DNA from 2 places in the Leptolyngbya sp. AN02str genome. Region 2 is predicted to be linked to the other one. Evidence: predicted binding sites of a transcription regulator. Region 2 holds the regulator's gene; the other holds the start of a gene.
The links. The regulator HrcA, encoded in region 2, represses chaperone genes, less so after heat shock. The targets are predictions, from matches to a motif close to ANTTAGCACTCNNNANTNNNGAGTGCTAANT.

Region 1: the regulator HrcA is predicted to act here: its motif matches at 2,316-2,346, upstream of groES (co-chaperone GroES).

What each region holds. Positions count from the first base shown of each region.
Region 1 is NZ_JBNXVR010000028.1:24,070-30,859, reverse strand. Features, by position in the region: gene groL (chaperonin GroEL) at 81-1,718, opposite strand; gene groES (co-chaperone GroES) at 1,832-2,143, opposite strand; gene mutS (DNA mismatch repair protein MutS) at 2,548-5,343, opposite strand; gene bicA (bicarbonate transporter BicA) at 5,773-6,790, shown strand, end outside.
Region 2 is NZ_JBNXVR010000009.1:106,240-113,029, reverse strand. Features, by position in the region: gene ACQ4M4_RS09320 (exopolysaccharide biosynthesis protein) at 1-41, shown strand, start outside; gene ACQ4M4_RS09315 (DedA family protein) at 253-864, shown strand; gene ACQ4M4_RS09310 (peptidase) at 880-1,647, opposite strand; gene hrcA (heat-inducible transcriptional repressor HrcA) at 1,878-2,960, opposite strand; gene ACQ4M4_RS09300 (rhodanese-like domain-containing protein) at 3,040-3,384, opposite strand; gene ACQ4M4_RS09295 (PCP reductase family protein) at 3,485-3,643, opposite strand; gene psbC (photosystem II reaction center protein CP43) at 3,833-5,215, opposite strand; gene psbD (photosystem II D2 protein (photosystem q(a) protein)) at 5,199-6,257, opposite strand.

The DNA.
Region 1 (6,790 bases), on a different contig from region 2:
TTGCCGAAAAGCGATCGCTCATGATGTTCGTGATGGTTGCACTCAGGCGAACGATGTCACTCGCCTGAGTATCGACTGAATTAGTAGTCGAAGTCGCCGCCCATGCCAGCACCAGCACCAGCGCCAGCTGCTTCCTTGGGTTCGGGTTTGTCAACCACGATGCACTCGGTGGTTAGCACCATTCCGGCGATCGAAGCGGCGTTTTGCAGCGCGGAACGGGTCACCTTAGCAGGGTCCACGATACCAGCTTCAAACATGTCAACGAAGTTGCCCTTGGCAGCGTCGTAACCTACGTTGAAGTCCTTCTCTTTCACACGCTCAGCGATCACGGCACCGTTTTGGCCAGCGTTTTCGGCAATGCGCTTTAAGGGAGCAGCCAAGGCACGAGCCACGATTAGGGCACCGGTTAGCTCTTCAGCAGAGAGGTTGCCATTGGCCCACTCTTCCAACTGAGGACCGAGGTGTGCCAAGGTGGTACCGCCACCGGGAACGATCCCTTCTTCCACAGCCGCCTTGGTAGCGTTGATCGCGTCTTCCAGGCGCAGTTTGCGATCCTTCATTTCGGTTTCGGTTGCGGCACCCACTTTCACCACAGCCACACCGCCAGAGAGCTTGGCCAAGCGCTCTTGGAGTTTTTCCTTGTCGTAAGAAGAATCGGTTTCTTCGATTTGACGGCGGATTTGCTCGCAGCGAGCCTTCACCTGAGCTTCGTTGCCCTCGGCCACGATGGTGGTGGTGTCTTTGGTGATGGTAAGACGACGAGCCTTGCCTAGCATGTCGAGCTTGGTGTTGTCGAGCTTGAGGCCGGTGTCTTCGCTGATGACCTGACCACCCGTCAGCACCGCGATATCTTCCAGCATGGCCTTACGGCGATCGCCAAAGCCAGGAGCCTTCACAGCAGCCACGTTCAGCACACCGCGCAGCTTGTTCACCACCAGGGTTGCCAGGGCTTCTTTCTCAATGTCTTCTGCAATGATCAGCAGAGGACGACCCGAGCGAGCCACTTGCTCCAGCACGGGCACCAAGTCTTGTACCAGAGCGATCTTCTTGTCGGTGATCAGGATGAAAGGCTCATCCAACACGGCTTCCATGCGCTCGGTGTCGGTGGCGAAGTATGGAGAGATATAGCCCTTATCAAAGCGCATCCCCTCGGTGACTTCCAGTTCGGTAGTCATGGACTTGCCTTCTTCCAGCGAGATCACGCCTTCGCGACCCACTTTGTCCATGGCCTCGGCAATCATGGCACCCACTTCTTCGTCATTACCGGCAGAAATGGAGCCTACCTGAGCGATCGCCTTGGAATCTTCCACAGGACGAGCATGCTCGGCAATGCGCTCTACCAAGAAGGCCGTTCCCTTGTCGATACCGCGCTTCAGGGAGATGGCATTGGCACCAGCAGCCACGTTACGCAGACCTTCTTTCACCATGGCGTGAGCCAGCACGGTTGCGGTGGTGGTACCGTCGCCTGCTGCGTCGTTGGTCTTAGAAGCAGCCTGACGAATCAGCGAAACGCCGGTGTTTTCAATGTGGTCTTCCAGTTCAATTTCTTTGGCAATGGTGACCCCGTCATTCACAATTTGGGGAGCGCCGAACTTCTTCTCTAGCACAACGTTGCGGCCTTTGGGACCCAAAGTTACGGCAACGGCTTCTGCCAAAATGTCGATACCTTTTTCCAGAGCACGACGAGCATTTTCGTTGTAAATGATGCGCTTAGCCATAATGTCTCAGTGAAATTTAGATGTGGTGTTAGATGAAGCTTGAGATTTGAGGTTGGCGATTTTGGGTTTAGCCCTGAATTCAGACTCAAACATCCAAAATCGAACATCCAAAATTAGGAAACAACGGCCAAAATGTCCTTCTCAGACAGCAGCACGTACTCATCGGTACCCAGCTTAATGTCGGTTCCGGCGTACTTGGAGTACAGCACTTTGTCGCCGATCTTGATTTCTAGCTCTTGGCGGGAGCCATCATCGTTGCGACGGCCAGGGCCAACCTGCACCACTTCGCCAACCTGGGGCTTTTCTTTCGCCGAGTCGGGCAACAAGATGCCACCCGCGGTTTTTTCTTCAGACGCGCTCACTTTCACGAACACGCGATCGCCAAGTGGCTTCACCGTTGAAACACTCAGAGATACAGCAGCCATAACATCTCTCCAGATATGCTAAATAGTCTAGTTGGGAAAAACCGTAGAGCTGCAATTGGGAGAGCCGTGAACGGTTGCCAGTTGCAAAACTAGGAGACACTGCAACAGCACCCATTGGGTCAACCCATTGCGCTCGCGTGTGAACTTACAACCCGTAACTCACTCGCGAGGGAGTTAGCACTCTCAACTCCTGAGTGCTAATTTACCGGAGGGATGGATCAAACAGCAACTTTTTTGACGGTACGGTTTCCCGAACTGATGCATCGCCAAACCTGAACTGGAGAACGCGCGATCGCTACAACGCTTTTTCCATAAGGATTTCACACCTCCCTTAATGGTTTGGCTTTTGGGGCGTCTCCTCCATCTCATCACGTCAACCCAGGAAAGGCTGCTTGTTCTTTGGGTTATCCATGAAAAATATCGAGCTGTTCGGTTGGGGTTGCTTCTGCTAGGCGGTGCCGCTTTCGGGCTTTGGCAGAGCCGTGACCGTTGGTTTGTCCACTGTTGCGCAACCCTACGGCAATGCGGGAATGTTGCTCGATTTGGCTCATAACTTGCTTGGCACGATCAATCACAGACGGAGGCAAACCTGCCAGTCGCCCTGCTTCAATGCCGTAGGACTTATCAGCCCCACCAGGCCGCACTTGGTGGAGAAAGATAATCTGATCCGGCATTTCCTTGACGACCACCTGGTAGTTGGCAATATTCGGCAGAATGGAGGCCAGCTCGTTCAGCTCGTGGTAGTGGGTGGCAAAAATGGTGCGGGACTGCACCTCGGTCGCCAAATGTTCCGCAACCGCCCAGGCAATGGAAAGCCCGTCAAAAGTAGCGGTGCCGCGCCCAATCTCATCAAGCAAGACGAGCGATCGCGCCGTTGCGTGGTTCAGGATATTGGCGGTTTCGTTCATTTCCACCATGAAGGTGGATTGGCCCGTGGCTAGGTCATCCACCGCACCCACTCGCGTAAAGATGCGATCGCACACGCCCAACGTCGCCGACCGAGCCGGAACAAAACTACCCACTTGCGCCATAAGCTGAATCAGCCCAATCTGCCGCAGATAACAGCTTTTGCCGCTGGCGTTTGGCCCCGTCAAAATAATCAGGTCGGGAGAGCGATCGCCCTCCATTCCCTCTACGACCTCATCCGTCGCTCCATCTGTCGCCTCATCTATCGCTTTGCCAGTCGCGAGTGCATCGGCACTGCCCAATGCAGCCCCGTTCGGCACAAAGAACCCCGCCGGAAGCGACTGCTCCACCACCGGATGCCGCCCGTCTACAATCTCGATTTGGCGCGATTCGGTAATGGTAGGGCAGCCATAGTTTTGGTAGACGGCCACTTCCGCCATGGAGCACAACACATCGACGCTGGCGATCGCCCCAGCCACCGTTCGAATCGGCTCCGCAAAGCTAGACACCTCATCCCGCAATGTCGAGAAAACCTCATACTCCAGCTTGTTAATGGCTTCCCGCGCCGTCAGAATGGCGTTTTCTTTCTCCTTCAGGTCAAAGGTGATGTAGCGCTCCTCATTGGTGAGGGTTTGCTTGCGGGTGTAGCCCTCGGGCAAGGTGGTGGACTTGCTGCGCGAGATGCTGATGTAATAGCCAAATGCTTTGGTATAGCCCACCTTCAGGGTAGAAATGCCTGTGCGATCGCGCTCCCGACTTTCCAACTGAGCAATCCACTGCTGGTCGGCATCGAGCTGTTGACGCAGGCTATCGAGCTGGGGATGAATGCCATCACGAATGATATTGCCCTCGGTCAGATACAGCGGTGGATGCTCCACCAAATGGGCCTTAAGCCGATATCCCAACTGCTCCAGATCGGGCGGCACCGTTTGCAGCGCCGTCAAGAAGGGAGACTTGGCCTGGGCCACCAGTCGCGCCAAATCTGGTAGCCGTGTCAGAGAATCCGCCAGCGCCACCAAATCCCGCGCGTTGGCGGTGCCCGATCCGGCCCGGCCCGTCAGTCGTTCCAGGTCGTAGATTTGCTTCAGCAATTGCTGCAAGGTTTGGCGCAGATTGCCCTGGCTCACGAGTTCCTGTACCGTTTCCTGGCGATCGCGAATGCGGATCATGTCCAGCAGAGGTTGCAGCAGCCAGCGGCGCAAGGCCCGCCCACCCATCGCCGTCACGGTGCGATCCAGCGCCCACAGCAGCGATCCATGAAACGTACCGTCGCGCTGAGTTTGCGTAATTTCCAAATTCCGCCGCGTTTGGTGATCCAGCACCAGATATTCGCTCAGGGTGTAGGTACACAGCAGCTGCAGGGGCACCCTAGGAATTGGGGCATCCCGATGATGGCCCGTCACCCGTTCGGAGGTGTCTTCAATGTATTGCAGCAGCCCCCCCGCCGCCCGCACCGCCAGGGGCAACTGCTCGCAGCCCATGCCCTCTAGCGATCGCACCCGAAACCGTTCCAGCAGGCGCTGCCGAGCCTCGGCCTGAATGAACGGAGCCTGGGATCGCAACGTATAGCAAAACTGCGTCGGCAAACAGGCCGGCAGTTGATCTGAGCGATCGCCCGGACGCAGCAGCGATCCCAAGTCTGGTGCATTGGTCGGGATCAAAATTTCTGAAGGGTGCAACCGCAGCAGTTCCTGAGCCAATTGCTCCAAATCGGCGGACTGCGTGGTGAGAAATTCCCCTGTAGAGACATCGGCGATCGCTAAACCCCAATGATTTCCAGCAATTACCACCGCGGCTAAATAGTTGTTGCGACGGGCATTCAGCATGCCCTCTTCCAAAATAGTGCCAGGAGTAATGACTCGCGTCACCTCTCGCTGTACCAGGCGACCCTGCACATCGGCAGCATCTTCGGTTTGGTCGCAAATGGCAACAGCAAAGCCCCGCTCCACCAGCAGCGCACAATAGCGCTCCAGCGCATGGTGAGGAATGCCCGCTAGCGGAACACGGCCCACCTCTTTTCCTGCATCTTTACTGGTGAGTACTAGCTCTAGTTCCCGAGCAACCGTAATCGCATCCTGAAAAAAAGTTTCAAAAAAATCTCCCACCCGGTACAGCAGCAGCGCATGAGGATACTCATCCTTGAGGTCAGCATAGTGCCGCATCATGGGCGTGAGCAGGCTACGTTCCACGGCGCGGTGCTCAGCGTAGCGCACGTCGTGCTTGATCAACCGCTCAGGCAAGTCACCCAACAAATTGCCTTGCACATGGGAATCTGGCGCAGAAACGTCTGCCATAACAGGTCAGGTGTACTAGAACTTCAAGATTCTGTATTGACTCTATCGCACTTAAGCCAGGAGGATTGTATCAGCCTCAGCGAACCGTTTTCGCTTCAGCGTGGCAAAGTCGGGATCACTCCTACACAAAGGGAGCGATCGCCATCCGCATTCAACCCCTGTTAACAAACTGGTATCTACTGGTATTGATTCGGTTCAGGCCCACCTGTTCGCCCCTAAATGGGTCATCTTCCCTAAGGCTCAGCCCGCCTGAAGCCTGGGATCATTCAGTAGTAGAGCGATCGCCCATTGCTGACCCTGCCGAGTTAAGCCAGCCTGCCCAAGGTTTTTCTTGGGCGCAGCATAGATGAAACCAATTTCACATAGACTTTGCTTGATGATTTACTTAGGCTACATAGAATTTATCTCATATAAAGGCAAAATACTCCGATGCAGTTTCTAAACCATATTCATGGTCGCAACCTCAGGGGCGACATCTTTGGGGGCGTCACGGCAGCGATTGTCTCGCTGCCGTTGGCCTTAGCGTTTGGTGTGGCTTCTGGGGCAGGCCCAGTGGCTGGTTTGTATGGGGCAATTTGTGTTGGCTTTTTTGCCGCACTATTTGGTGGCACACCCACTCTCATTTCAGAACCCACTGGCCCTATGACTGTGGTCATGACGGCGATCGTTGCAGAGATGACCGCTAGCGATCCCCGAAATGGCTTAGCCATGGCCTTTACGGTGGTGATGCTGGCCGGAGTATTTCAAATTTTGTTTGGGGTATTCCGCCTGGGGAAGTACATCACCCTCATGCCCTATAGCGTGATTTCTGGCTTCATGTCAGGGATTGGCGTGATCCTCATCCTGCTCCAAGTAGCGCCATTTCTGGGGCAAACCAGTCCGAGTGGCGGTGTGTTAGGAACGCTGCGATCGCTCCCCACGCTCATCAGCAATACCAACCCAGCCGAGCTGACTTTGGGAGTGCTAACGGTGGCCATTATCTTTTTGATGCCCAAGCGAGCACGACGCATTGTTCCGCCTCAACTGGTGGCATTGGTCATCGGAACCGTGGTTTCTGTCTTTCTGTTCTCGGATGTTGATATCCGTCGGATTGGAGCCATTCCCATGCAGCTTCCTACGCTGCAAATGCCGACCTTTTCGGCTGGGCTGATGACCCGCATGCTCGTGGATGGGGTCATGCTGGGCATGTTGGGCTGTATTGATACGCTGTTAACAGCGGTGATTGCCGATAGCGTGACCCGCACTCAGCACAATTCCAACAAAGAGTTGATCGGCCAGGGAATTGCCAACCTAGTATCTGGGCTGTGTGGCGGCTTGCCTGGGGCTGGAGCCACGATGGGCACGGTGGTCAACATTCAGTCTGGAGCCAAAACCGCACTATCGGGCTTGACTCGCGCCATTTTGCTCTTGCTGGTGGTGCTGGTCGCTGCTCCGCTCACTCAAAGCA
Region 2 (6,790 bases):
TTCGAGCTGCAATTGATTTGCTGAAGGGAGCCGTTTTTTAGGTTGCTTCCTCCAACAAGGTCGAATAGAAAAATAGGGTTCTTCAAAAAACAGAATTAAGCATTACTTGAACCTGCCCTCGGATAGTGCCCAATCTTCTGATGGATCTGTTTTGTTGAATTTGGAGCAAGCCATCGTTTGGCAATGCCAGGCGGTTGGCCTTTAGCACATCCCTTTGACAGACACTAACGATAACTGACTGTACGAAACATTATGGCTGAGTGGATCGTTCAAACCATGCAAGCTCTGGGTTACTGGGGCATTGGCTTACTTATGTTTTTGGAGAATTTGTTTCCTCCAATTCCTTCAGAACTAATCATGCCGTTGGCTGGTTTTACGATCGCTCAGGGTGAGATGAGCTTTGTTTCGGCGATCGCGGCTGGTGTGATAGGCACGATCCTGGGAACGTTGCTGTGGTATGCAGCCGGTCGAATTTATGGCGAACGCCGGTTGATAGAACTGGCCGACCGCTATGGCAAGTGGATCACCGTATCTGGTCGTGATGTTGAGACAGCGATCGCTTGGTTCAACAAATACGGTGCCGTAGCCGTATTGCTCTGTCGGTTGGTGCCTGGTGTACGCACTCTAATTTCGCTGCCCGCTGGCCTCGCCCATATGAACTTAGGCCTATTTTTGGCATATTCCACGATTGGAACGGTGCTGTGGACGACGCTGCTAACGGTTGTAGGCTATGTTTTAGGTGATAACTACGAGCAAGTCGAGCAATATTTGGGGCCAGTTTCCAAGATTATTGCGGTCGCCATTGTTGTTGGGTTTGGGTTATGGATTTGGAAGCGATCGCGCGATCGCAAATCATCTAGTTAGCAACTAGATTGAATGTTAATCCAAATACACTTCGTCCTGCGGTTGGTGCATGTGGCATTCCCAATCAATATCCGGCATGTGGTTAAACGCGTCGCGAAGGGCCACCTCCCAGCGCTTACGAATCTCCACCAAGTAGCGATCGCCCACCCGCAGCTGAAGCTGATGAGACACCTCAAAGGAGTTCGCCTTGTACATAATCAAATCAATTGGTGGCCCAACCGATATGTTGGACTTCATCGTGGAGTCGATTGATAGCAAAGCGCACTTCGCCGCATCCTCGACGAGTGTTTCGTAGTTCAGAATTCGATCCAAAATTGGCTTGCCGTACTTGGTTTCACCAATTTGCAAAAAGGGAGTCTCGCGGGTTGCTTGGATGCAATTACCTTGGGTGTAGATCAAAAATAGCTCAGGTTCGTCTCCCATCAACTGACCGCCAAGCAAACAGTTGCAGCTAAAGTCGATGCGATCCTTCTCTAGCCAAGGGCGCTCACGAGCTACAGCTTCGCGAATCTTGCTTCCCACATAGCAGGCCACATCATACATGGTCGGTAACGTATGCAGCGTTTCATCAGCGTCTGCCTTCAAGTCGCGCTGCAACGCATGGACAACCGATTGAGTAATCGCCAAGTTGCCTGACGTACACAGCAACAGAGTGCGCTGCCCCAGTTTAGAAAAGTTGTACAGCTTGCGATAGGTTGAAATATAGTCAACCCCGGCGTTGGTTCGTGAATCTGCTGCGAGAACCAATCCATCACTGGTTACAATACCCAGACAATACGTCATGTAAATCGTCCGAAAAAATTAATCCTTCCAAATCTTATCGCTAGGGCTTGCGCGTTGACCGATTAAGCACCTTCTACACCCATCATGGATAGTTCAGAGAGCAGAATGCAAGCATGCCAGCAAGACAAGCCGCATCAGAAGCATTCACTCTGCCGAAAAGCCTCCAATGAGCCATTGGAAATTTGCGACCAAGATTTGTACTCAACCCTTGAGTAAACCCCAAGGGTTTGTTAGCTTAATGCTTCCGACAGATAATCGGCGGTCGCTTCCACAAGGGCGATCGCATTTTCGTACACCATGCGAGTTGGCCCCAGCATACTCACACTACCAAAGGTGGCAGAACCTCGCTGATACGTTGCCGACACAAGAGTACAGGTTTTCATTGGCTCTAGCGGATTTTCGGCACCAATGCGAACCGTTACCCGTCGTTCACCGGCCTCCAGCTCGGTTGAATCAAAAATAAGCGACCACAGTTGCTCACGCTCCGATTCCAAAAGCTGCATGAGCGTTTGCACTTGCTGGATTTCGGAAAACTCCGGCTGGCGCTTCATCACTTCCGCCACACCAGTAATAAACATCTGGGAAGATACGGTGCTCTTAGTGCGCTGGTTGAGATCGAGCAGTGAGTCTTGCAGCAAGTCTGCGTACCGATCAAACTTACGACCGAGATCGCTCCAATCCAGGGTAGCAATATCCCCAAGCGATCGCCCCTTCAAGTGCTGGGTCAAAAAGTTGGATAAAATCTGAAGCTCACGATCGAGCAACTCCGCATCAGCAGATTCTCCCGACGGCACAGGAGGCAAGTCAAACAATGTTGAATGGGTTTCATAAGAATCCAACACCACAATGAGCATCACGCGGCTAGGATCGGTTTGCACAAGCTGCAAATGCCGCAACACAGCCTTACTCACCAGAGGCATCGTAACCAGCGAAATGTAACCGCTGAGCGTAGAGAGGATCTGAGCTGCCCCATGCAGCATGGCCTCCACCGTCCAGCCCTCAACATCCAAGCGATTGGACAATAACCGATCGGCCTGTTTTGCCAATTGCTCAGAGGGGATTATGAGTTGATCCACATAGACACGATACCCAGAATCCGAGGGAACCCGGCCTGCGGATGTATGCGGTTGATACAGCAGCCCGGCCTTTTCTAAATACCCCATCACATTGCGAATCGTTGCAGGGCTGACCCGAGGCTGAAACCCATCCACCAAAGCTTCGGAACCGACTGGGCGCGCCGTTGCAATGTATTGGCGAACGGTCGCCCCTAGCACTTGCTGTTGTCGATTGTTAAGCGAAATTTGAATCGGCATCGTAACCAAAATAAAAACTTTCTAAAACCTATTGGCCTGATCGTAATTTAGCCTGACAGGGATTGTCCATTCGTAGTGTCTAATACCTGGGCACTGCGGAATCTACACAAGCTGAGTAAGCATCAATTCCACCCACCACGTTTTGCACATGAGTAAAGCCCTGGCTCACAAGCCATTGGCACATCTGAGCCGAACGCATGCCGTGATGGCATAACACAATGGTTTCAGCGGTAGGGTCTAGATGCGTGTGAATTTGAGACGCCCATTCGCCATACTGGCTCAGTGGCAAGTTCAAGAACCCATCAAGTTTTGCAACAGCCAACTCTTCAGGCTCTCGTACATCAATGAGCTGAAGCTGAGCATCAGCCTCAACCATCCGTTGCGCTAGGTTTTGAACTGTGATCTCTGCAAACTCTGGTTTCATGTTTTAGGGATTCAACAAACTCACAAGTTTTTGGGGAAACGTTTTTGTATTAGAGGCAACCCAATTTAGCAAAAATTCTTAGAAAGTCGTTCGGACAAACCTACTGACCAATTTCCTGTCGAGCTTGTTCAACCAATTCTTCTGTAATGGTTGGCTGTTCGAAATCGCGTGCCATTTGCTCAATTCGGATTTTGGCCTGCGCCCGCACAAAAAAGGGGATGTTATTCAGTTTCGCTTTTGCTTCTGGGGTCCATTGCATAGCTGAATTCAAATTTCGATGTTGTGTAACTTCACTTTACTACTGTTCCTCTCACTACAGATTGACGGTTTGCTAGCTACCCAACTTGCCTTTGGGCGATCGCTCCCACAGCACCCTCTCAAGGCAAACAGCTAGATGAAAAAAGGCCCCCATTGGGGCCTTTTTCCCTAGCGTGAAGCCAAGCTGTGATTAGTCAAGATCAGGCATTGCCAATACAGGTTCGGTCTCACGATCGATCCCCTTCTCAAAACCGGCAGCAGCAGCCCGAGCACGACCCGCGTGCCACAGGTGACCTACCAGGAAGAAGAAGCCCAACACAAAGTGAGACGTTGCCAGCCATGCCCGAGGAGACACGAAGTTCACTGAGTTAATTTCAGTGGCCACACCACCCACAGAGTTCAACGAACCCAGAGGAGCATGAGTCATGTACTCAGCAGCACGGCGAGCTTGCCAAGGCTGAATGTCGTTCTTAATCTTGTCCAGATCCAAACCGTTGGGTCCACGCAAAGGCTCCAACCAAGGACCTTGGAAGTCCCAAAAGCGCATGGTTTCACCACCAAAGATGATCTCACCCGTGGGAGAGCGCATCAGGTATTTACCCAAACCAGTAGGACCTTGAGCAGAACCGACGTTTGCACCCAGGCGCTGGTCACGAATCAAGAAGGTCAGGGCTTGAGCCTGAGACGCTTCAGGACCGGTAGGACCATAAAATTCGCTGGGATAAGCGGTGTTGTTATACCACACCATCACAGAGGCAACAAAGCCCATGAGGGACAAAGCGCCCAAACTGTAGGAAAGATAAGCTTCACCAGACCAGATAAAGGCACGACGCACCCAGCCAAAGGGCTTAGTGAGGATGTGCCAGATACCGCCAGCAATGCAGATAAAGCCAACCCAGATGTGACCACCAATGATGTCTTCCATGCTGTTGACGCTGATGATCCAGCCTTCACCACCGAAGGGGGCTTTCAACAGATAGCCAAAGATGGTAACAGGGTTGAGAGTTGGGTTAGTAATGACGCGCACGTCGCCACCGCCCGGTGCCCAGGTGTCATACACACCGCCAAAGAACATGGCCTTGAACACGAGCAAGAATGCACCAACGCCTAGAAGAATCAAATGATAACCAATGATGTTGGTCATCTGATTCTTGTCTTTCCAGTCGTAGCCGAAGAAGCTGGAGTACTCCTCCAACGTATCGGGACCACGAACAGCGTGATAGATACCGCCTAAACCAAGGACGGCAGACGAGATCAGGTGCAACACACCGACGACAAAGTAGGGGAAAACATCCACGACTTCACCACCGGGACCCACACCCAAACCAAGGGTTGCCAAGTGAGGCAGAAGAATCAAGCCCTGCTCATACATGGGCTTTTCAGGAACAAAGTGTGCGACTTCGAACAGAGTCATCGCGCCTGCCCAGAAAACAATCAAACCAGCGTGGGCTACGTGAGCACCCAGCAGCTTGCCGGACAGGTTGATGAGGCGGGCATTACCAGCCCACCACGCGAAGCCCGAGGACTCCTGGTCGCGATTTCCAGCGACATAATTATTAGAGAGCGTTACCACGTGGCAGTACCTCTTCAGGGAATACAAAGCTTTCGTGAGGCTGGTCTTGAGGTGCCATCCAAGCCCGGATGCCCTCGTTCAGCAGGATGTTCTTCGTGTAGAAGGTCTCAAACTCGGGGTCCTCTGCCGCGCGCAATTCCTGCGACACAAAGTCATACGCCCGCAGGTTCAAGGCCAACCCGGCAATCCCAATGCTCGCCATCCACAAACCCATCACTGGCACAAACAGCATGAAGAAGTGCAGCCACCGCTTGTTCGAAAACGCAATCCCGAATATCTGTGACCAGAATCGGTTCGCGGTGACCATCGAATAGGTCTCTTCCGACTGGGTCGGGTTGAACGCGCGGAAGGTGTTGGCTTTGTCCCCATCCTGGAACAGGGTGTTCTCCACGGTCGCTCCGTGAATCGCGCACAGCAGTGCACCACCCAAAATGCCAGCCACTCCCATCATGTGGAAGGGGTTGAGGGTAAAGTTGTGGAACCCTTGCACAAACAAGATGAAACGGAAGATGGCTGCCACCCCAAAGCTGGGTGCAAAAAACCATCCTGACTGTCCCAATGGGTACAGCAAAAACACGCTCACAAATACGGCAATTGGCCCTGAGAAGGCGATCGCATTGTAGGGACGGATGCCCACCAAGCGTGCAATCTCAAACTGACGCAGCATGAAGCCAATCAGCGCAAAGGCGCCGTGCAGGGCCACAAATGCCCACAAACCGCCGAGTTGACACCAGCGGGTGAAGTCCCACTGAGCTTCGGGTCCCCACAAAAACAGCAGGGAGTGTCCCAAGCTGTTGGGAGGGGTCGATACGGCAACAGTCAAGAAGTTACAGCCTTCCAAGTAGGAAGATGCCAACCCGTGGGTGTACCACGAGGTGACGAAGGTGGTGCCGGTAAGCCAGCCGCCCAAGGCCAAGTAGGCACAAGGGAACAGCAGAATGCCAGACCACCCCACGAAGACGAATCGGTCGCGCTTTAGCCAGTCATCGAGGACGTCGAACCATCCTCGATTGGCTTGCGCTCGTCCCATTGCTATGGTCATTTCATATCCTCGTTAATATGGCTTTGATTTTCCCGATTATACGAACCAAAGGCCGTCAAATTGACGTTGGCTCAATGGGAGGATTTGCACTGAGCTTGGCCAATGCACCCGGCAAGAACGAGGCTTGAAGGTGCATGGATGCGTACCTTGTTCGGGAGATACGCCTTACCAAGAAGAGCTTATTACTTGTATATGATAGGGACATACGATTTTTTTTACAATCTGATACGTAATTTCTCAGTAATTTGGCCCTAGAGCGAACCTGCGGAAGGAGATGCATTCTGATGCATTCTCAAGGTTTTGCAGCCATTTTAGGAGCTTGGGTTACAGGTTAAAGCTGAGAGATTGCAGGTTCTTGACGCAATTGGTGTCAATCTAGGCGAGGATAGGACTAGGATTGATGCTCGCTTCTGGCTTGTTCAGGTGGTTTTGCAGTGCTGTGGCAAGGCTTGCGGCCATGTCATCTATACGATCTATATATGTAGTGCTGTGTTTGCGATTGAATAGCTTAGAGGTCATTCACGCATCGTTGC